3 regions of the Streptomyces sp. NPDC048664 genome follow, and region 2 is predicted to be linked to each of the others. Evidence: riboswitches for the same ligand, from Rfam matches in the RefSeq annotation. Region 2 holds a riboswitch; each other region holds the start of a gene.

Region 1 (7,235 bases), on a different contig from region 2:
GTGTCCAGGTACACCTGCCGCAGTTGCTCCAGCACCGCCGGATCGGGCTTGGCCCACATCCCCCGCGACTCGGCCTCCAGGAGGCGCTCGGCGATGCCGTGCAGGGCCCAGGGGTTGGCCTGGTGCAGGAACTCTCGGTTGGCCGGGTCCAGGACGTAGGTCTCGGTGAGCTTGTCGTACATCCAGTCGGCGATCACGCCCGTCGTGGCGTCGTAGCCGAACAGGTAGTCCACCGTGGCGGCGAGTTCGAAGGCACCCTTGTAGCCGTGGCGGCGCATCGCCTCGATCCACTTCGGGTTGACGACACGGGCGCGGAAGACGCGGGAGGTCTCCTCGACGAGGGTGCGGGTGCGGACCGTCTCGGGGCGGGTGGAGTCGCCGATGTACGCCTCGGGGGCCGTGCCGCGCAGGGCGCGGACCGCGGCGACCATGCCGCCGTGGTACTGGAAGTAGTCGTCGGAGTCCGCGATGTCGTGCTCTCGGGTGTCCGTGTTCTTGGCGGCCACGGCGATCCGCCGGTACGCCGTCTCCATCTCCTCGCGGGCCGGGCGGCCGTCGAGTTCACGGCCGTAGGCGTAACCGCCCCAGACCGTGTAGACCTCGGCGAGGTCGGCGTCGGTGCGCCAGTCGCGGGAGTCGATGAGCTGGAGCAGTCCGGCTCCGTAGGTGCCGGGGCGGGAGCCGAAGATGCGGGTGGTGGCACGGCGTTCGTCGCCGTGGGCCGCCAGGTCCGCCTGGACGTGGGCCCGCACGTGGTTCGCCTCGGCCGGCTCGTCCAGCGACGCGGCCAGGCGTACGGCGTCGTCCAGCAGGCCGACGGTGTGTGGGAACGCGTCGCGGAAGAAGCCGGAGATGCGCAGGGTGACGTCGATGCGGGGGCGGCCCAGCTCCTCCTGGGGGATGGGCTCCAGGCCCGTCACGCGGCGCGAGGCGTCGTCCCAGACCGGGCGGACGCCGAGCAGGGCGAGGGCCTCGGCCACGTCGTCGCCGGCGGTGCGCATGGCGCTCGTGCCCCACAGGGAGAGGCCGACGGAGGTGGGCCACTCGCCGTTGTCGGCGCGGTAGCGCTCCAGGAGGGAGTCGGCGAGCGCCTGGCCGGTCTCCCAGGCCAGGCGGGACGGGACCGCCTTGGGGTCGACGGAGTAGAAGTTGCGGCCGGTCGGCAGGACGTTGACCAGGCCGCGCAGGGGGGACCCGGAGGGCCCCGCCGGGACGAAGCCACCGGCCAGCGCGTGGACGGTGTGGTCGAGTTCGGCCGTGGTCGCGGCCAGGCGGGGCACGACCTCGTCCGCGGCGAACCGCAGGATGCGGGCGACCTGTTCGCCGTGCTCGGTCGGGACGGCGGCCGGGTCCCAGCCCGCGTCCTCCATGGCCTGGACCAGGGCGCGGGCCGTGGCCTCCGCCTCGTCGGCGGTCGTACGGGTCGCGGCGGACTCGTCCAGCCCGAGCGCCTCGCGCAGACCGGGCAGGGCCGTGGCGCCGCCCCAGATCTGGCGGGCGCGCAGGATGGCGAGGACCAGGTTGACCCGGTCGTCCCCGACGGGCGGGTTGCCGAGGACGTGCAGTCCGTCGCGGATCTGCGCGTCCTTGACCTCGCAGAGCCAGCCGTCGACGTGCAGCAGGAAGTCGTCGAAGCCGTCGTCCTCGGGGCGGTCCTCGAGGCCGAGGTCGTGGTCGAGGCGCGCGGCCTGGATGAGGGTCCAGATCTGGGCGCGGATCGCCGGGAGCTTCGCCGGGTCCATGGAGGAGATCTGGGCGTACTCGTCCAGGAGTTGTTCCAGGCGTGCGATGTCGCCGTAGGAGTCGGCGCGGGCCATCGGCGGGACGAGGTGGTCGACCAGGGTGGCGTGGACGCGGCGCTTGGCCTGGGTGCCCTCGCCGGGGTCGTTGACCAGGAAGGGGTAGACCAGGGGCAGGTCGCCGAGGGCCGCGTCGGGACCGCAGGCGGCGGACAGGCCGGCGTTCTTGCCGGGCAGCCACTCCAGGTTGCCGTGCTTGCCGAGGTGGATCATCGCGTCGGCGCCGAAACCGCCGTCGGCGGCGGGGGTGGCGATCCAGCGGTAGGCGGCCAGGTAGTGGTGGGAGGGGGGGAGGTCCGGATCGTGGTAGATGGCGATCGGGTTCTCGCCGAAGCCGCGCGGGGGCTGGATGAGGATCAGCAGGTGGGAGAAGCGCAGGGCGGCGAGGACGATGTCGCCCTCCGGGTTGCGGCTGTGGTCGACGAACATCTCGCCCGGCGCCGGACCCCAGTGCTCCTCCACCGCCGTGCGCAGTTCCTCGGGCAGCGTGGCGAACCAGCGACGGTAGTCGGCCGCCGGGACGCGCACCGGGTTGCGCGCCAGTTGCTCCTCGGTGAGCCAGTCCTGGTCGTGGCCGCCGGCCTCGATCAGCGCGCGGATCAGCTCGTCGCCGTCACCGGAGACCAGCCCGGGGACGTCCGTGTCGCCGAAGTCGTATCCCTCCTCGCGCAGACGGCGCAGGAGGGCCACCGCGCTGGCGGGGGTGTCCAGTCCGACCGCGTTGCCGATGCGGGAGTGCTTGGTCGGGTAGGCGGACAGGACGAGCGCGAGCCGCTTGTCGGCGGCCGGGATGTGGCGAAGTCGGGCGTGCCGTACGGCGATCCCCGCGACGCGGGCAGCGCGCTCGGGGTCGGCGACATAGGCCGGCAGGCCGTCGGCGTCGATCTCCTTGAAGGAGAACGGGACGGTGATCAGGCGGCCGTCGAACTCGGGGACCGCGATCTGGCTGGCCGCGTCCAGCGGGGAGACGCCCTCGTCGTTCTCCTCCCAGGAGGCGCGTGAGCCGGTCAGGCAGAGCGCCTGGAGGATCGGGACGTCCAGGGCGGTGAGCGCGCCCGCGTCCCAGGACTCGTCGTCGCCCCCGGCCGACGCCTCGGCGGGCTTGGTGCCGCCCGCGGCCAGGACGGTGGTGACGATCACGTCGACGGTGCGCAGCCGCTCGATCAGCTCGGGTTCGGGTGCGCGCAGCGACGCCACGTACAGGGGCAGCGGCCGGCCGCCCGCGTCCTCGACGGCGTCGCACAGGGCGTGCACGAAGGCGGTGTTGCCGCTCATGTGGTGGGCCCGGTAGTACAGGACGGCCACGCTCGGGCCGTCCGCGGTCCCCGCCTCGCGGGGCAGCACACCCCAGGTCGGGGAGGGCGCGGGCGCCTCGAAGCCGTACCCGGTGAGCAGCACCGTGTCGCAGAGGAAGCGGGCGAGCTGCTCCAGGTTGGCGGGGCCGCCGTGGGCCAGATAGGCGTGGGCCTCGGCCGCGAGGCCCACGGGGACGGTGGAGGCGGCCATCAACTGTGCGTCCGGGGCCTGTTCACCGCTCAGGACGACCACCGGGCGGCCGTCCGCGAGCAGCAGGTCGAGACCGTCCTGCCAGGCGCGGAGGCCGCCCAGGAGCCGCACGACCACCAGGTCGACCCCGTCCAGGAGGGCCGGGAGGTCCTCCAGGGCGAGACGGGCCGGGTTGGCGAAGCGGTAGGGGACCGGACCACCGGCCGCGCGGGCGCTGAGCAGATCGGTGTCGGACGTCGACAGGAGCAGGATCTGGCGGGTGTGCGGTGCACGTTCCCCGGACGGAGTGGGCATGCGTCGCCTGGCCTTCCTCGGGGTCCGCGCCCCGGGCAGTGTGGGAGATGGGTCTCCCCCTCGGACGAAGCCGAACGCGGGGGAAGGGAGTTCCTGACTCGCACGGCTGTCGAAGGCCGGCTCACAGTGGCGGGACCGCGCCGGATTCGCACCGGCTTCCTCCCCTTGTCGCCGTCGTGGCGGTTCGTGGATCAGGTGATCCACTGGGAAAGCATAGTAAGGGCCATGGAAACAGGGTGGGGCATACAGCGGGTGTGATGGTAGGTATGCTCACCGCCATGCCCACGGCAGCTCCCTCCCCATCGCCCCAGGCCACACCGGTTTCGCGGGGGCGCGGTGACGCCTGCCCGGGGACACTGCGCCTGCACACGGCGGACGACGGGGCCCTGGCTCGCGTCCGGGTGCCCGGCGGCGTGCTGACCGCCGATCAGGCGCGGGCCCTCGGGATCGCGGCCCGACGGCTGGGGGACGGCGACCTGCACCTGACCTCCCGCGGCAACGTGCAGTTGCGCGCGCTGAAGGACGGGTGCGGGCCGGAGCTGGCACGGACGCTGGACGCGGCCGGTCTGCTGCCGTCGAGGGAGCACGAGCGGGTGCGCAACGTCGTCGCCTCGCCCCTGTCGGGCCTCGACGGCCGCGGCCTCGGCGACGTACGGCCCTGGCTGACGGAGCTGGACGCGGCGTTGTGCGCGAGCCGGGCGGCCAGGGATCTGTCGGGCCGGTTCCTGTTCGCCCTGGACGACGGGCGCGGCGACGTGTCCGGTCTGGGCGCCGACGTCCTGGTGCGTGCGGTCGCGGACGGGGGCGCGTGGCTCTCGCCGGGGGCGGTGCGGGTGAGTGCCGGCGACGCGGCCCGCGCGGCGCTGACGGCCGCCGAGGTGTTCCTTCAGGCGGCACGGTCGCAGGGAGCGCGAGCCTGGCGGGTGTCCGAACTCGCGCTGCCCGAGGGTGCGATGGATCGCCTGGTCCGTCAGCGGCTGGAGGCCGAGGGGATCGGCCACGAGGAGTGTCCCGAACCGGTGGGCGCCGCGTCCGGCCCCGCGCCAGGTGTCCTCGACGGTGCCGTGTCCGTCCATGTTCCGCTGGGGCGTTTCTCGGCCCGCCAGTGGGAGGAGTTGACGCGTGTCTGCGACACCGAGCTCCGACTGACCCCCTGGCGCGGTGTCGTCCTGCCCACCGCGGGCGCGGCCGCCTCCCGGGCGGCCGGGACGCTCGCGCGCCTCACCGCGACCGGCCTGGTCGGCGACCCCGCGTCGCCCTGGCTCCGGGTCGGGGCCTGCGTCGGCCGCCCCGGGTGCGCCAAGGCGCACGCCGATGTCCGGGCGGACGCCGCCGGCGCCCTCGACGCGACCGGCGGACCCGGCCTCCCCCTGTACTGGTCCGGGTGCGAACGACGGTGCGGGCATCCCCGCGGTGATCACGTCTCCGTGGTCGCGACACCCGGCGGCGGGTACCAGGTGTCGACCGACAGGGCGGGCCAGAACCCGCGGACCGTCTCCGTCAGGGATCCCTCCCGTGTGTCCGCCGCGCTGACGACGAGCACCTCATGAGCATCAAGTCGACCGAGAGCAGTGAGAAGAACACCGTGACCACCCATGTCTACGAGAAGGACGGTGCGGCGATCTACCGCGAGTCCTTCGCCACCATTCGCGCCGAAGCGGACCTGGTGGGCCTGCCCGCCGACGTCAGCCAGGTGGCGGTGCGCATGATCCACGCCTGCGGGATGGTCGACCTCGTTCGGGACCTGTCCTACTCGCCCGCGGTGGTGGCCCGCGCCCGGGAGGCGCTGCGCTCGGGCGCGCCCATCCTCTGCGATGTGCAGATGGTGGCCAGCGGGGTGACCCGCAAGCGGCTGCCCGCCGACAACGACGTGCTCTGCACGCTGTCCGACCCGGCCGTCCCGGAACTCGCCGCGAAGCTGGGCACCACGCGCAGCGCCGCCGCGCTGGAACTGTGGCGTGACCGGCTGGAAGGCGCGGTGGTGGCGGTCGGCAACGCGCCCACCGCCCTCTTCCGCCTGCTGGAGATGATCGAGGAAGGCGCCCCCCGGCCGGCCGCCGTCATCGGTGTCCCGGTCGGCTTCGTGGGCGCCGCCGAGTCCAAGGACGCGCTGGCCGCGCATCCGTCCGGGCTGGACCACCTGGTGGTGCGCGGCCGTCGCGGTGGCAGCGCCATCGCGGCCGCCGCGCTCAACGCGATCGCGAGCGAGGAAGAATGAGCGGCAAGCTGTACGGGGTGGGTCTCGGCCCCGGTGACCCGTCCCTGATGACCGTACGGGCGGTCGAGGTCATCTCCGAGGCCGACGTGATCGCCTATCACAGCGCGCGGCACGGCCGGTCCATCGCGCGCTCCATCGCGGCCGCGCACCTGCGCGAGGATCACGTCGAGGAGCCGCTGGTCTACCCGGTCACCACGGAGACCACCGACCACCCGGGCGGATACCGGGGCGCGATGGAGGACTTCTACACCGAGGCGGCGGCCACGCTGGCCAAGCACCTGGACGCGGGGCGGACCGTGGCGGTGCTCGCCGAGGGCGATCCGCTCTTCTACGGCTCCTACATGCACATGCACAAGCGGCTCGCCGACCGCTACGACACCGAGGTCGTCCCCGGTGTCACCTCCGTGTCCGCCGCCGCCGCCCGTCTGGGCACCCCGCTGGCCGAGGGCGAGGAGGTGCTGACCATCCTGCCCGGCACGCTTCCCGAGGAGGAGCTGACCGCGCGGCTCGCCGCGACGGACGCGGCCGTCGTGATGAAGCTCGGCCGCACCTTCCCCAAGGTCCGCCGCGCGTTGGAGGGTTCGGGGCGCCTGAGCGAGGCCCGCTATGTGGAGCGGGCCACCATGAGCGGGGAGCGCGTCGCCGAACTGGCCGACGTGGAAGCGGAGTCGGTGCCGTACTTCGCGGTGGCGGTGCTGCCCAGCCAGGTGGACGCAGAGCGGCCCGCCGCCCGGGAGCGGGGCGAAGTGGTCGTGGTCGGCACGGGGCCCGCCGGCCCCCTGTGGCTCACGCCCGAGACGCGGGGTGCGCTGGCCGCGGCCGACGACCTGGTCGGCTACACGACCTACCTCGACCGGGTGCCCGAGCGGCCGGGCCAGGTCCGGCACGGCTCGGACAACCGGGTGGAGGCCGAACGCGCCGAGTTCGCCCTTCAACTGGCCCAGCGGGGGCGGCGGGTGGCCGTCGTCTCCGGCGGCGACCCCGGCGTCTTCGCGATGGCCACCGCCGTCCTGGAGGTGGCCTCGCAGCCCGCCTACCTGGACGTGCCGGTGCGGGTGCTGCCCGGTCTCACCGCCGCCAACGCCGCCGCGGCCCGTGTCGGTGCCCCTCTCGGCCACGACTACGCCGCCCTGTCGCTGTCCGACCGGCTCAAGCCGTGGGAGGTCATCGCCGAGCGGCTGCGCGCGGCGGCCTCGGCGGATCTGGTGCTGGCGCTGTACAACCCGGGCTCGCACAGCCGGACCTGGCAGGTGGGCAAGGCCCGGGAGCTGCTGCTGGAGTACCGGGAGCCGGGGACGCCCGTGGTGGTCGCCCGGGACGTGGGCGGTCCGCAGGAGCGTGTGCGCGTGGTGCGGCTGGGCGAACTGGATCCGGCCGAGGTCGACATGCGCACGATCCTCCTGGTGGGCTCCTCCCAG
Region 2 (7,235 bases):
CTGAAGGTGTTCACGGAGTACGTCCCCGTCCGCACCCGCCGGGCGACCTCGATGCCGCGCTCGACGTCGGCCGTCCACACACTGCCGCTGAGCCCGTACTCGGAGTCGTTCGCGATCGCCACCGCGTCGTCCTCCTCCCCGTACGGGAGCAGGCAGATGACCGGGCCGAAGATCTCCTCGCGGGCGATCCGCATGGAGTTGTCGACGTCGCCGAAGAGCGTCGGCTCGACGTACCAGCCCCGCTCCAGGCCCGCCGGCCGCCCGCCCCCGGCGAGGATCTTGGCGCCCTCCTCCTGGCCGACGCGGATGTAGTCCAGGCTGCGCCGCTGCTGGCGCCGGGCGACCAGCGGCCCGACCTGCGTCGCCGGGTCCAGCGGGTCCCCGACCACGAGCGCGCTCGCGGCGGCGGCCAGGGCCTCGGCGAACTCGTCGTAGCGCGAGCGCGGCAGCAGGATGCGGGTCTGGGCGACGCACGCCTGGCCGTTGTTCATCCAGGCCGCCGGGACGATCCCGGCGACGGTGGTGGCGAGATCCGCGTCCGGCAGCACGACGGCCGCCGACTTGCCGCCCAACTCCAGTGTCACGCGCGTGAGGTTGCGGGCGGCGACCTCCATCACCCGCCTGCCGGCCGCCACCGAGCCGGTGAAGGACACCTTGTCGATGCCGGGGTGTCCCACGAGGTACTCGCTCACCTCGCGGTCGGCGGGCAGGATCGACAGCACGCCCTCCGGAAGCCCGGCCTCGCGCGCGATCTCCCCGAGGAGGTAGGCGTCAAGCGGCGACTCGGGCGACGGCTTGAGCACGACGGTGCAGCCGGCGAGCAGCGCGGGCGCGAGCTTGGCGGCGGCCACGAACTGCGGCACGTTCCAGGGGACGACGGCCGCCACGACCCCGACCGGCTCGCGCCGTACGAGGATCCGGCCGAGGACGCCGTCGCGCCGCTCCTCGTGGGTGGCGTTCCGGGCGACCGTGATCGCCGCGTCCCACACCATCATCGCGCCGAGCGCCTGGGCGAGGACGCTCCAGGAGTACGGGGAGCCGTTCTCGGCGGAGATGACGCGGGCGATCTCCTCGTGCCGTACGGCGATGGCGTCCTTGATCCGGGTGACGACCGCGATCCGCTCCTCCAGCGTCGCCCTCGGCCAGGGTCCCTGGTCGAAGGCGCGGCGCGCGGTGGCCACGGCACGGTCGACGTCCTCCCGGGAGGCGTGCGGGACGCGCCCGATGACCTCCTCCGTGTGCGGTGAGACGACCTCGATGACGTCCCGGCCCAGGGGGTCGGTCAACTCCCCGCCGATGTACAGCTGTCCGTGCTCCACGAGTTCGGTCATGACCGACTGCCTCCCCAGGGACTGCCTTTGGGCGATCCGGTGACCTGACGGCTCATCAGATATGGATGAACTGATACCAGTTCCGGCCGCCGGAGTCCACGGACGGGACACAGGTCCGGAAGGTGCCCAGGGCTACCGTCGCAACGCGTTCTCGTTCATAGTGGGCCGGGAGCGCGAGGCGGCGAACGGGGAACCGGTGGAACCCAGGAAGCGCGTGGCACCCGAGGCCGGGGTCGCGGCCGATCACGGCGGCGGCGTACGGTCGCTCCGCGTCCCCATCCCCGACAACCCGCTCGGCCACACGCTGGTCTACGTAGTGGACACCGACCGGGGCCCGGTGCTGGTGGACACGGGCTGGGACGACCCGGAGTCCTGGGACACCCTCGCCGCGGGCCTGGCCCGGTGCGGCACCTCGCCCAAGGAGATCGTCGGCGTCGTCGTCACCCACCACCACCCCGATCACCACGGCCTGTCCGGCAGGGTCCGGGAGGCGTCCGGGGCGTGGGTCGCGATGCACGCGGCGGACACCGCGGTCGTACGGCGCACCCGCGAGAACCCGCCCGAGCGCTGGTTCGCCTACATGGCCGCGAAGCTGGCGGCGGCCGGGGCGCCCGAGGAGCACGTGGCGCCGCTGCGCTCCGCGCGCGGCCGGGCCGGCATGCCCGGGTTCTCGCCCTCGCTGCCCGACCGCGAGATCGTGCCCGGTGAACTCCTCGACCTGCCGGGCCGCCGGCTGCGCGCGATCTGGACCCCGGGGCACACGCCCGGCCATGTCTGCCTGCATCTGGAGGAGGAGCATCCCTCCGGGCTCCCGGGGCGTGGGCGTCTGTTCTCCGGGGACCACCTACTGCCCGGGATCACTCCGCACATCGGCCTGTACGAGGACCCGGACGACCTCACCGTCACGGACCCGCTCGGCGACTACCTCGACTCCCTGGAGCGCGTCGGACGGCTCGGGGTCGCGGAGGTGCTGCCGGCCCACCAGTACGCGTTCGTGGACGCGGGCGGCCGGGTGGGGGAGCTGTTGGACCACCACGAGGAACGGCTGACCGGCCTGCTCGCCCTCCTGTCCACCCCGCTGACCCCCTGGCAGCTCGCGACCCGCATGCAGTGGAACCGCCCCTGGGACCAGATCCCCTACGGCTCCCGCCACATCGCGGTCTCGGAGGCCGAGGCCCACCTGCGCCGACTGGTGAAACAGGGCCGCGCGGAACAGGTACCGGGCTCGGACCCGGCGACGTACATCGCCCTACGGACCTGAGCCCGGCGGGCGCGCTCTGCCCTCAAGACCGCCATCGGAGGGTCGGTCCGGGCACGAGCCTCGTCAGGACCCTGCGGGTTTGCGGGCCACGAGGCAGGCGCGACCGTGCTGTACGACTCTCGGACGGCGGTCAGGAAGGAGGGCTCGGCCATGTGGGATCAGGCCGGGCTCTCCGCTGCTTCGTGGAGCCGGGTCAGCAGTGCCATCAGATGCTTCTGCTCGTCCGGGGTGAGTGGTGCCAGCAGTTCGACATTGGCGGCTTCGGCCAGGGCCCCGCAGCGGGAGAGGACGGCCGCACCCTCCGGAGTGACGGTGACGGCGTTCTTGCGGCGATCGGAGGGGTGGGGGGCGCGCAGGACGAGGCCCCCCTTCTGGAGGTGGTTGAGGATACCGACCATGTCCTTGGGGTCGACGGACAGCCGGCGGCCCAGGTCGGCCTGAGCGACGGGCCCGTACTCGGCCGTGGCGGCCAGTACCGCGTGGTGCATGAGCTTCAGCCCCTCGGCAGCGATCGCGTCGGCGACCATCCCCCGGCCTCGGGCCGCAACACGGCCGACGAGCCACGTCGGCAGGGACTGGATGCGCTGGAGGTCCGAGGTCATGAGCTGAGCCTACCGAAAAGTTCATTGGACTTCCCAACGACATTGCCCCTATCGTTGGGGCATCCAATGAGTTCGGACGGGGGAGGTCCTGTGCTGCGCATGCGCCATGAGGTCAACGGTGGGCCCGAAGTGCTGTTCGCCGAGGAGGTCGACCGACCCGAAGCAGACGCCGGGGAGGTGCTGATCCGGGTCGAGGCAGTGGGGGTGACCCTGCCCACCGTGCGCAAGGTGCGGGAGGGCAGCGAGCCGATCCCGTTCGGAGGCGAGGTCGCCGGGGAGATCGTCGCCCTGGGCGCGGGAGTCACCGCCTTCCGCGTGGGAGACCGCGTCACCGGGCTGTGCTTCGCCGACGCCTACGCCGAATTCGCGGTCCTGAACACCTCCATGGCTTCCCTGATTCCGGACGGCGCGACCGCCGTGGAGGCGGTCGCCCTGGTCCGCAGCGGTCTGGTGGCGCGCGGCGCCTACGAGGCCGCCCGTACGGAGCCCAGCGAGTCGGTGCTCGTCACGGCGGCGGCCAGCGGTGTGGGCACGTTGGCCCTCCAGTACGCCAAGGCCGGTGGGGCGGCACGCGTCGTCGCCGCCGTCAGCAGCGCCGACAAGGCCGACTTCGTCCGAGGGCTCGGCGCCGACGAGGTCGTCCTCTACGAGGAAGCCGACTGGGGCGCCCCGTACGACGTGATTCTCGACGGCGTCGGCGGCGACCTTCTCGGCCCCGCTGTGAGGGCCCTCGCGACGGGCGGCCGACTGGTGGCCTTCAGCTCCGGCGGTGGCACGGTCGAGGCGTACGAACTCCTGGTCCGCGGCGCCTCAATGATCGGTTTCCAGATGCGCGCCATCGCTGCCGGCAATCCCGGACTCTACGACCGCTGGCTGTGCGAGCTCTGGCAGATGCGCGACGCAGGCATTCTGCGCACCGCCGTGCACGAGGAGATCCCCCTCGCCGATGCCGCCCGAGCCCACACCCTCATCGAGCAGCGCCGCAACCTCGGCAAGGTCGTCCTTGTCCCCTAGCAGGCGTCCACCGGCCTGCGACGAGGAGCAGCACAGGAAACGGAACACCGTCGAACGGGCCATCAACACGCTCACGCACGCCAGAGCAGCCGCCACCCGATTACGACGAACGCGGATGCGTCCGTCTCGGCACCATCACCGCAGCCGCCCTCGTCGTCTGGCTCCGCACGTGATCGACCGGCCAAGTCCTAGATCCGCGAGTTGCGCAGCGACTGCCACGCGGCGCCGGCCAGCGCTCGCGTCGACCGCGGGACGGACAGCCTCTCGTGCTCGCGGTACAGCTCCCAGTTGTACCGGACGAGCGAGAGCTTGTTGGAGGACAACGATCCCGCCCGGTGGGCCCTGTACACCGCCAGCGGCTCGGGAAGGCCCCGGGCGTCGGCGCCGTCGCGCATGATCGACAGCCACAGGGCGTAGTCCTGTCGCTTCCGCATCTCCGGCATGAGCCTCGTGCCCAGGACGTTGCGGTCGTACATGGCGGTCAGGGCACCGATGTGGTCCTGGACCAGCATCGCGCGGTAGTCCACGTGCTCCCGCGCGCGGACGACCCGCCCGTTCGGGACGAAGTCGGTGCTCTCGCCCTCGTGGTCGGCGTCCATCTTGAAGTACGAGGTGAACGTCAGCGGCGCACTGCCCGCCGCGGCGAACGCGATCTGCCGCTCGACCTTCTCCGGCAGCCACATGTCGTCGCTGTCGAGGAAGGCGACGTAGTCGCCCCGGGCCCGTTCGATGGCGAGGTTGCGTGCCCGGCCGGCACCGCCCTGTTCGGGTGCCGATTCCGGCAGGACCCGCTCGTCCTGCCGGGCGAACTCCATGAGCAGGTCCATGGAGTCGTCGGACGACCTGTCGTCGGTGACCAGCAGCTCCAGGTCGCCGTGGGTCTGCGTGAGCACCGACCGGACCGCTGCGCCGAGAGTGGCTGTCGAGTTGTACACGGGCATCACGACAGACACCAGGGGCACAGCGTTTCTCCTTGCTCGGCAGAACGACGGCCCATTCAAACACTGCGCAGGCATACGACGCCCGGAGCCTGGGGTGGCCCTGTGACGCACGTCCTCGGGGGATGTTCTTACCTGCCGGTAGAGTGGCCGCGTCGTCATCACACCCGTACGGGGGGAAGCCGGTGCGAATCCGGCGCTGACCCGCAACCGTGAACCACCCCCGAGGGGGCGGTGAGCCGGACTGCCCCGCTCGGATCGTGACCGGCTCACGCGTACCGCACGGTGCGCGGCACCGTCGAGGTATACGGAGCCGAGCCGCCCGGGTCCTCCCCGCGCGCCCGGCTCCCCCGCAGGGAGAGGCACCCGCCGATCATGAATGTCCGCCGCAGCGCCGTGGCGCTCACCGCCACCGCCGCCGCCGTGTTCGGCGCCGCCGTACCCGCCGTCGCCGCCACCCCCGCGCCGTCCGCGACGCCGTCGGTGAAGATACCCGCCGGTCTGTACGGCAGCGCCGACCCGACCTACGACGGCGTCTGGCGCCAGTCGCTGTCCCTGCTCGCGCAGCACACCGCGGGTGAGAAGCCCGCCGCGAGCGCCGTGGGCTGGCTCACGGGGCAGCAGTGCGCGAACGGCGCCTTCGCCGCGTTCCGCGCGGACGCCGCCACGGCGTGCGACGCCAAGGTCATGGTGGACACCAACAGCACCGCCGCCGCCGTCCAGGCCCTCGCCGCGCTCGGCGGCCACGACGATGCCACCGGCAAGGCCGTGACCTGGCTGAAGTCCGCGCAGAACAAGGACGGCGGCTGGGGCTACAACGCGGGCGGCCCCAGCGACACCAACTCGACCTCCGTCGTGATCGGCGCTCTCGCGGCCACCGGCGAGGACCCGGCCAAGGTCGTCAAGGACGGCGCCTCGCCCTACGACCTGCTCGCCGCGTTCTCGCTGCCCTGCGCCAAGGACGGCGGCGCTCTCGCCTTCCAGCCCGACAAGAAGGGCGCCCTCGCGCCGAACGCGGACGCGACCGCCGCCGGTGTGCTGGGCGCGCTCGGCAAGGGCCTGGTCACCACGGCCGGGACGGCGAAGGCCGGCGCCTGCGCCGCCGCCTCCGGCAAGAAGCCCACGCCCGCCGAGGTCGCCCGCAACGGCGCCGCCTACCTCGCCCAGGCCACGGCCGAGAACGGCCACCTCATGTCGGTGATGCCCGGCGCCACCGACCAGCCCGACTACGGCAACACCGCCGACGCCGTCGTCGCGCTCGCCGCGCAGGGTGGTGCGAAGGCCGCGCAGAAGCAGTACGCCTGGCTGGAGAAGAACGCCGGCGCCTGGGCCAAGACGAGCGGCCCGGCCGCCTACGCCCAGCTCGTCCTGGCCGCGCACGCGGTGGGCGCCGACCCGCGCCACTTCGGCGGCACGGACGTGGTCGCCGCGCTGAACGCGACCGGCCCCGCCCCGCAGGCGGCCTCCGGCGAGCACGCCAAGTCCGCCGAGCAGGACGAGAAGAGCGGCTCCACGACCACCCTGTGGTGGATCATCGGCGTCGGTCTCGTCGCCGGTGTCGGCATCGGCTTCCTGCTCTCCGGCCGCCGGAAGCGCACGCAGTGATCCCAGCGATCCGCCGCGCCGGCCCCGCCCTCGCCCTGCTGCTCGCACCGGCCCTGCTGGTGCTGCTGGGCGGGGGCCCGGCGCACGCCGCCGGCTACCGCTACTGGTCCTTCTGGGACCGGGACGGCGGCCACTGGACGTACGCCACCGAGGGCCCGTCGACCGCGCGCCCTGACGACGGGGACGTGCAGGGCTTCCGGTTCGCCGTCAGCGTGGACTCCAAGGACGCGACCCGGCCGCGCGGCGCCGCCGACTTCGCCGCGATCTGCGCGGGGACCCCGGCGCACGGCGGTGACAAGCGGGTCGCGCTCGTCCTCGACTTCGGCACGGCGGCGGACGCGCCCTCGGGCGAGAGGCCGCCCGCCCCGCGGACGGCCTGCGCCCGCGTCCCCGAGGACGCGACGACGGCGGAGGCGCTCGCCTCGGTGGCCAAGCCGCTGCGCTACGACATGAACGCGCTGCTGTGCGCGATAGCGGGCTATCC
Region 3 (7,235 bases), on a different contig from region 2:
GCGGCCATCAGCCCCGTGGCCACGGTGGTCTTGCCGCTTCCGGACGAGGGCGCGGCGATGACCAGCCGGGGCACGGACGGGGAGGTCACCACTCGATGCCTCGCTGGCCCTTCTGGCCCGCGTCCATCGGGTGCTTGACCTTGGACATGTCGGTGACGAGGTCCGCGAAGTCCACGAGCCGGCCGGGCGCGTTCCGCCCGGTGATCACGACATGCTGGGTGCCGGGCCGGTCGCGCAGCACGTCCACGACCTCGTCCGTGTCGATCCACCCCCAGTGCAGGGGGTAGGCGAACTCGTCGAGCACGTACAGCCGGTACGTCTCGGCCGCCAGGTCGCGCTTGACCTGCTCCCAGCCCTCACGGGCCTTCTGCTCGTTGTCCATCTGGTCGTCGCGCTGCACCCACGACCAGCCCTCGCCCATCTTGTGCCAGTCGACGCTTCCGCCCTCGCCGGAGGCGCCCAGCACCCGCAGCGCGTTCTCCTCGCCGACCTTCCACTTCGCCGACTTGACGAACTGGAACACCCCGATCGGCCACCCCTGGTTCCAGGCGCGCAGCGCGAGCCCGAAGGCGGCGGTCGACTTGCCCTTGCCGCCGCCCGTATGGACGACGACCAGCGGACGATTGCGCCGTTGGCGGGTCGTCAGCCCGTCGTCCGGTACGACACTGGGCTGTCCCTGCGGCACTACGCGGCCCTCCTCGACGAGTCCTGCACATTCCTGACCAACCCGGCGATCGAGTCGGCCCGCAACTCCTCCAGCGTCACGGCCGTACCGCCCAGCCGGCCGGCGAGCTCACCCGCGAGCCCGAGCCGCACGGGCCCCGACTCGCAGTCCACGACGACGGACGCGACGTCCTCGGCGGCCAGCAGCCCCGCCGCGCGCCCGGCCAGCGCGACCGGCTCCACGCCCCCGGTGGCCCGCCCGTCCGTCACCACGACCACCAGCGGCCGCCGCGCGGGGTCCCGCAGCCGCTCGATCCGCAGCACCTCGTGCGCCTTGAGCAGCCCGGCGGCAAGCGGCGTGCGCCCGCCCGTGGGCAGTGACTCCAGCCGGGCGGCGGCCGCCTCCACGGACGAGGTGGGCGGCAGCGCGACCTGGGCCTCGCTGCCCCGGAAGGTCACCAGACCCACCTTGTCGCGCCGCTGGTAGGCGTCCAGGAGCAGCGACAGCACGGCACCCTTGACGGCACGCATGCGCTGCCGTGCGGCCATCGACCCGGAGGCGTCCACCACGAACAGCACGAGGTTGCCCTCGCGCCCCTCCCGCGTCGCCTGCCGCAGATCGTCCCGGCGCACCACGAGCCCGGGGCCCGACCGGCCCCGCGCCCGCTGGTGCGGCGCCGCCGCCCGGATGGTCGCCGCCAGGTGCAGCTTGGTGAGGGTGCCCGCGGGGCGCCGCGACCCGGTCGTCCGCCCCTGCTCGGTGCGGGCCCGGGAGCGCCGCCCGGCGGCACCCTCACCGATCCCGGGCACACTCAGGACCTTGGTGCGAAAGGGCTCGGAAGCACCCACGGCCTGCTGCTCACCGGCCCCGGACGGCTGCGGCTGCCCCTCTGGACCCTCACCGTCCTCGGGAAGGGCGGCGGTGTCACCGTCCTGCGGCCCCTGGTCGGGTGACGGCTGCCCGCCGCCCCCGCCGGGCCCGCCGTCGGGGTCCGTCTCGGGCTCGCCGTCGCCGGAGAACTCCTCCAGCGTCTGGTCCAGCTTGTCCTCGTCGAGTCCCGGCGCGTCGAAGGGGTTGCGGCGCCGCCGGTGCGGAAGGGCGAGCAGCGCGGCCTGCCGCACGTCCTCGGCGACCACGTCGGTGCGCCCGGCCCAGGCGGCCAGCGCGGTGGCGGTGCGCGCCATCACGATGTCGGCGCGCATGCCGTCCACCTCGAACGCCGCGCAGGTCGCCGCGATCTGGCGCAGCGCGTCGTCCCCGAGCCGCACGGAGGGCAGCAGGTCGCGCGCCGCCACGATCCGGGCCCGTACGGCGGCCTCCTCGTCGGCCCACCGGGTGGCGAAGCCCGCCGGGTCGTCGTCGTGGGCGAGCCGCCGCCGGACGACCTCCACCCGCTGGTCGGGTTCGCGGGAGGCGGCGACCTCGACGGTCAGCCCGAACCGGTCGAGCAACTGCGGGCGCAGTTCGCCCTCTTCCGGGTTCATGGTGCCGACGAGCAGGAACCGCGCGGCGTGCCGGACGGAGACCTGCTCGCGTTCCACGTAGGAGGCGCCCATGGCGGCGGCGTCGAGCAGGAGGTCGACGAGATGGTCGTGGAGCAGGTTGACCTCGTCGACGTACAGGATGCCCCGGTGGGCGTCGGCCAGCAGGCCCGGCTCGAAGGCCTTCACGCCCTCGGCCAGCGCCCGCTCGATGTCCAGCGCGCCCACGAGCCGGTCCTCCGAGGCGCCGACGGGCAGCTCCACCATGCGGGCCGGGCGGGACTCGTACGCTCCGGGCTCGTGCGGGCCGTCCGGGCAGGCCGGGTCGGGGGAGCCGGGGTCGCAGGAGAACCGGCACCCGGCCACGACGTCCACCTTCGGGAGCAACGCCGACAGGGCCCGCACGGCGGTGCTCTTCGCGGTGCCCTTCTCGCCGCGCACCAGCACACCGCCGACGGCGGGTGACACGGCGTTCAGCAGCAGCGCGAGCCGCAGATCGTCCTGGCCCACCACGGCCGTGAACGGAAACGGGGTACTCACTTCTTCTCGCCCTCCAGTTCGCCTTCGAGCTCCAGATAGGTGGAGCGCAACCGCTCCAGCGTGTTCGCGCCGGGTTCGGCCCGTACGCTCGGGGCACCGCAGGTACGGGCCGCCGGCAGGTCGGTGCGGGTGGCCCGCAGCGGCAGCACGGTGCTCATGCGGGCGCCCCCGGGGGGACGAACGGCAGTCCGCGCGGCGCCCCGGACTCGATGAGCCGCCACAGCGCGTCCGTGTCCGCGTGCTGTTCGATCAGGTCGCCGAGCCGGTCGAGCTGCTCCTCGCGCAGCCGGGCGAACGAGGTGTCGGGGGCCGCGACGAAGCGGCGGCCCGCGGCGGCGGCCACCTCGCGCAGGAAGGCGCGGCGGAAGCCGTCGGACTCCAGCGAGCCGTGCCAGTGCGTGCCCCAGGTCTGGCCGACCCGGCAGCCGTCCAGGAAGGGCTCACCGGCTGTGACGTCGGCGACCCCGTGGTGGATCTCGTACCCCTCGACGTGCTCGCCGAGGGCCTCGCCGACGGGCCGGGTGAGGGTCTTCTCGCTGGCGAACCGCACCCGCACGGGCAGCACCCCGAGCCCGTCCACCCGGCCCTGGCGGCTCTCCACCTCGTCCTCGATGCGCTCCCCGAGGATCTGGAACCCGCCGCAGATCCCGAGGATCGGCCGCCCCTCGGCGGCACGCCGGACGAGGGCTTCGGCCAGGCGCCGTTCGCGCAGCCAGTGCAGTGCCTTGACCGTGCCCCGGGTGCCCGGGACGACGACGAGGTCGGCGTCGGCCAGCTCCTCGGGGCGGTCCACGAACCGCACCACGACGCCGGGTTCGGCGGCGAGGGCGTCCACGTCGGTGAAGTTGGACATCAGGGGGATCGCGCACACCGCGACCCGCAGCACGTCCTCGCCGACGGGGTCGGCCACCCGCGACTCGCGGACGGCGCCGCGCAGGGACACCCGCAGCCCGTCCTCCTCGTCGATGCCCAGGCCGTGCTGGAAGGGCAGGACGCCGTAGGTGGGCCGCCCGGTGAGCCCGTGCAGCATGTCGAGCCCGGGCTCCAGCAGCGAGACGTCCCCGCGGAACTTGTTGACCAGGAACCCGGCGACGAGTTCCTGGTCCTCGGGGGAGAGCAGGGCGACCGTGCCGAAGAAGGAGGCGAAGACGCCGCCGCGGTCGATGTCGCCGACGACGACCACGGGGAGCCGCGCGTTGCGGGCGATCCCCATGTTCACGATGTCGGTCCGCCGCAGGTTGATCTCGGCGGGACTGCCCGCCCCTTCGCAGATCACCGCGTCATACGTGCCCCGCAACGAGGCGAGGCAGTCCAGGACGGTGCCGAGGAGCGCCTCCTGCCGTCCGCCGTGGTAGCCGCGCGCGGTCAGCTCGCCCACCGGCTTGCCCATGAGGACGACCTGGCTGCTGCGGTCGCCGCCCGGCTTGAGCAGCACCGGGTTCATCAGCGCGGTGGGCTCGACGCGGCAGGCCTGCGCCTGCATCGCCTGGGCCCGGCCGATCTCGGCGCCCTCGCGGGTGACGAAGGAGTTGAGGGACATGTTCTGCGCCTTGAAGGGCGCGACCTTGACCCCCTGCCGTACCAGCCAGCGGCAGATGCCCGCCGTCACGACGCTCTTGCCCGCGTCGGAGGTGGTGCCCGCGACCAGCAGCCCCCCGCCGTTCCCCCCGCTCATCCCGTACGCCCCTTCGACCGCGCTGTCCTCGTCACCGCTGTTCCCCTCCCTCTCGCCGTGATCGCACGGGCCGCGACGCCCGTGCCGAGCGCGAGCAGCCCGATCCGGCGGGACAGCCGTACGGCCCGGCCGATGTCGCCGGTGGTCACGGCCCGTCCACCCGGGTTGAGCACGGACCGATGCTCGACCCGGCCCTGGTAGGAGAGCGTTCCACCGAGCCGCAGGCCCAACGCTCCCGCGAAGGACGCCTCGACGGGCCCGGCGTTGGGGCTCGGGTGCCGGTGCGCGTCGGAGCGCCAGGCATGCAGCGCGCCGCGGGGGTCCGGGCCGGCGGCGGCGGCCAGTACGGCGGTGAGCCGGGCGCCCGGCCAGCCGGCGACGTCGTCCAGCCGGGCGGCGGCCCAGCCGAACCGCCGGTGGCGGAGCGACCGGTGGCCGACCATCGCGTCGAGGGTGTTCACGGCACGGAACCCGAGAAGGCCGGGCACCCCGGCCACCGCGCCCCACACCAGGGCGCCCACCACCGCGTCGGAGGTGTTCTCCGCGACGGACTCCACCACCGCCCGCGCCAGGGCGTCGGCGTCGAGGGCCTGCGGGTCGCGTCCGCACAGATGCGGCAGCCGCGTGCGGGCCGCCTCGATGTCGCCGCGTTCGAGGGCGTCGCCGACGGCGCGGGCCTCGCGGGCGAGCGAGGTCCCCCCGAGGACCGCCCAGGTGGCGGTGGCGGTGAGGGCGATCGACCCGGCGCGGGAGGAGCGCAGGGCGGACGAGGCGAGCGCGGCGAGGGACACGGTGCCGCCCACGCAGAGGGCGGTGTGCAGTGCGCCCCAGCCGCGGTGATCCCGCCACAGGGTCCGCTCCAGGGCCGAGGCGGCCCGCCCGAACGCGGCGACCGGATGCCCGCGGCGGGGATCGCCCAGCAGCCGGTCACCGAGGAGGCCGAGGCCCGCGCCGTACGCGAAGACGCGATCGGCACCCACCGGCTCAGCCGGCCACGGGGGAGGGCGGGACCCGGTCGCTGAACCTCAACAGGCAGCCGCGCATGGCGATATGTCCTCACTCAGGGTGTCCGCGCCCTGGTACGACGAGAGCGGCGGCGAGAGTTCCTGGCTCCCGGGGACCGCTCCCCGGTGACAGTGGCGGGACCGCGCCGGATTCGCACCGGCTTCCTCTTCTGCCGCCGTAATGGCTCCGGCAGTCCACCACGCGCCCGGAACACCCGTCAACCTGCTCCTGACCTGCGCTGCAGGGGTGTGCCGCGCCCCACATGGCTGACGTGCCGTCAGTCACCGGGATCGGACGGTTCCCGGCCCCGGCACGACGAAGTCCCCGCGGGGATCACGGGGATCGCCGCGGGGACCTCGTCCCACGTGTCCGGGGCCCGGGACGCCGGGTCCGCGGGTGTCAGGCCACGATCAGGAAGATGCCGTAGCCGACCGCCGCCGCGCAGGCCGCGAAGCAGGCGTAGGCGCCGGTGGCCGCGAGGGCGGCGGTGCCGCCGTCGGCCGATTCCTTCTTCGTCAGGCCCACGACGCCCAGGGTGAACAGGGCGACGAGGGCCACGGTGATCCCGAGGCTGGCGCCGAAGACGGAGCCGAGAGCCGACCAGTCGATCTTCATGAGGGGTGCTTCCTTAGCCGTCTCAGGCCGTCTTGGCTGCGGGTACGGGCTCGACCGGGGCCGTCTCGACCAGGCCCGCCGGCGGCGGGATCACCGCGGCGATGGCGGTGGTGACGACACCCGCGGGCTCCGTGTCGACGTCGTTGACGTTGTTCACGGTGACCGGCTTGCGGCGGGCCAGGGCCCAGATGACCCCGGCGCCGGCGATCAGCAGCACACCGGTGGCGACCGTGCCCCAGGTGCCCTGCTTGGTGAGGAGTTCGGCGCCCGCGCCGACCAGTCCGGCGGCCGGGAGCGTGAGGCACCAGGCGACGAGCATCCGGGTCGCGGTGGACCAGCGGACGACGCCGCCCTTGCGGCCGAGGCCGGCACCCATGACGGCGCCGGAGCAGACCTGGGTGGTGGACAGGGAGAAGCCGATGTGCGAGGAGGCGAGGATCGCGGTCGCCGCACTGGTCTGGGCGGCGAAGCCCTGCTGCGGGGCCAGGTCGGTCAGGCCCTTGCCGAGGGTGCGGATGATGCGCCAGCCGCCCAGGTAGGTGCCGAGCGCGATGGCGACACCGGCGGAGACGATGACCCAGGTGGGAGGGTTCGAACCGGGCGCGATGACACCGCCGGTGACGAGGGCCAGGGTGATGACGCCCATCGTCTTCTGCGCGTCGTTGGTGCCGTGGGCCAGGGAGACCAGACCGGCGGAGGCGATCGAGCCGAAGCGGTACCCCTTGGCGGTGGCCTTGTCGTCGGCGCGGCGGCCGATGGCGTAGGACAGGCGCGTGGCCAGCAGCGAGGCGAGTCCGGCCACGAGCGGCGCGGCCACCGCCGGGATCAGGACCTTCGTGACGATCGTCGAACCGTTGACAGCGGACCAGCCGGCCGAGGCGACCGCGGCGCCGATGAGGCCGCCGAACAGCGCGTGGGAGGAGCTGGAGGGCAGGCCCAGGAGCCAGGTCAGCAGGTTCCAGAGGATGGCGCCGACCAGAGCCGCGAAGATCACCTCGACCCGGATGCCCTGTTCGTTGATGATGCCGCCGGAGATCGTCTTGGCGACCTCCACGGAGAGGAAGGCGCCCACGAGGTTCAGCGTGGCGGACATCGCCACTGCCGTCTTGGGCCTCAGGGCGCCGGTCGAGATGGTGGTGGCCATCGCGTTGGCTGTGTCGTGGAAACCGTTCGTGAAGTCGAACACGAGAGCGGTGACGATCACGATTCCAAGGAGGAGCGTGATGTGTTCCATTTACCCAAGCTTCTCTGGGAG

What was found. Region 2 has a riboswitch for cobalamin ahead of AB0C59_RS07100 (prenyltransferase/squalene oxidase repeat-containing protein). Riboswitches for the same ligand answer to the same signal wherever they lie in the genome.
Region 1: it holds a riboswitch for cobalamin, as region 2 does, so the genes downstream of both, cobN (cobaltochelatase subunit CobN) here and AB0C59_RS07100 (prenyltransferase/squalene oxidase repeat-containing protein) in region 2, are expected to answer to the same signal.
Region 3: it holds a riboswitch for cobalamin, as region 2 does, so the genes downstream of both, AB0C59_RS27030 (cobalamin biosynthesis protein) here and AB0C59_RS07100 (prenyltransferase/squalene oxidase repeat-containing protein) in region 2, are expected to answer to the same signal.

Annotation. Positions count from the first base shown of each region.
Region 1 covers NZ_JBEZHK010000034.1:12,795-20,029, forward strand. Annotated here, with positions in the region: gene cobN (cobaltochelatase subunit CobN) at 1-3,599, opposite strand, end outside; cobalamin riboswitch at 3,663-3,819, opposite strand; gene AB0C59_RS29090 (cobalamin biosynthesis protein CobG) at 3,866-5,149, shown strand; gene AB0C59_RS29095 (precorrin-8X methylmutase) at 5,146-5,817, shown strand; gene AB0C59_RS29100 (precorrin-2 C(20)-methyltransferase) at 5,814-7,235, shown strand, end outside.
Region 2 covers NZ_JBEZHK010000005.1:5,188-12,422, forward strand. Annotated here, with positions in the region: gene AB0C59_RS07075 (aldehyde dehydrogenase) at 1-1,331, opposite strand, end outside; gene AB0C59_RS07080 (MBL fold metallo-hydrolase) at 1,546-2,592, shown strand; gene AB0C59_RS07085 (MarR family transcriptional regulator) at 2,751-3,194, opposite strand; gene AB0C59_RS07090 (zinc-binding dehydrogenase) at 3,285-4,208, shown strand; gene AB0C59_RS07095 (glycosyltransferase) at 4,397-5,170, opposite strand; cobalamin riboswitch at 5,275-5,417, shown strand; gene AB0C59_RS07100 (prenyltransferase/squalene oxidase repeat-containing protein) at 5,522-6,751, shown strand; gene AB0C59_RS07105 (SCO2322 family protein) at 6,751-7,235, shown strand, end outside.
Region 3 covers NZ_JBEZHK010000029.1:49,042-56,276, forward strand. Annotated here, with positions in the region: gene AB0C59_RS27005 (cobyrinate a,c-diamide synthase) at 1-92, opposite strand, end outside; gene cobO (cob(I)yrinic acid a,c-diamide adenosyltransferase) at 86-685, opposite strand; gene AB0C59_RS27015 (putative cobaltochelatase) at 685-2,685, opposite strand; gene AB0C59_RS27020 (hypothetical protein) at 2,682-2,843, opposite strand; gene AB0C59_RS27025 (cobyric acid synthase) at 2,840-4,360, opposite strand; gene AB0C59_RS27030 (cobalamin biosynthesis protein) at 4,357-5,340, opposite strand; cobalamin riboswitch at 5,438-5,579, opposite strand; gene AB0C59_RS27035 (hypothetical protein) at 5,765-5,980, opposite strand; gene AB0C59_RS27040 (inorganic phosphate transporter) at 6,003-7,214, opposite strand.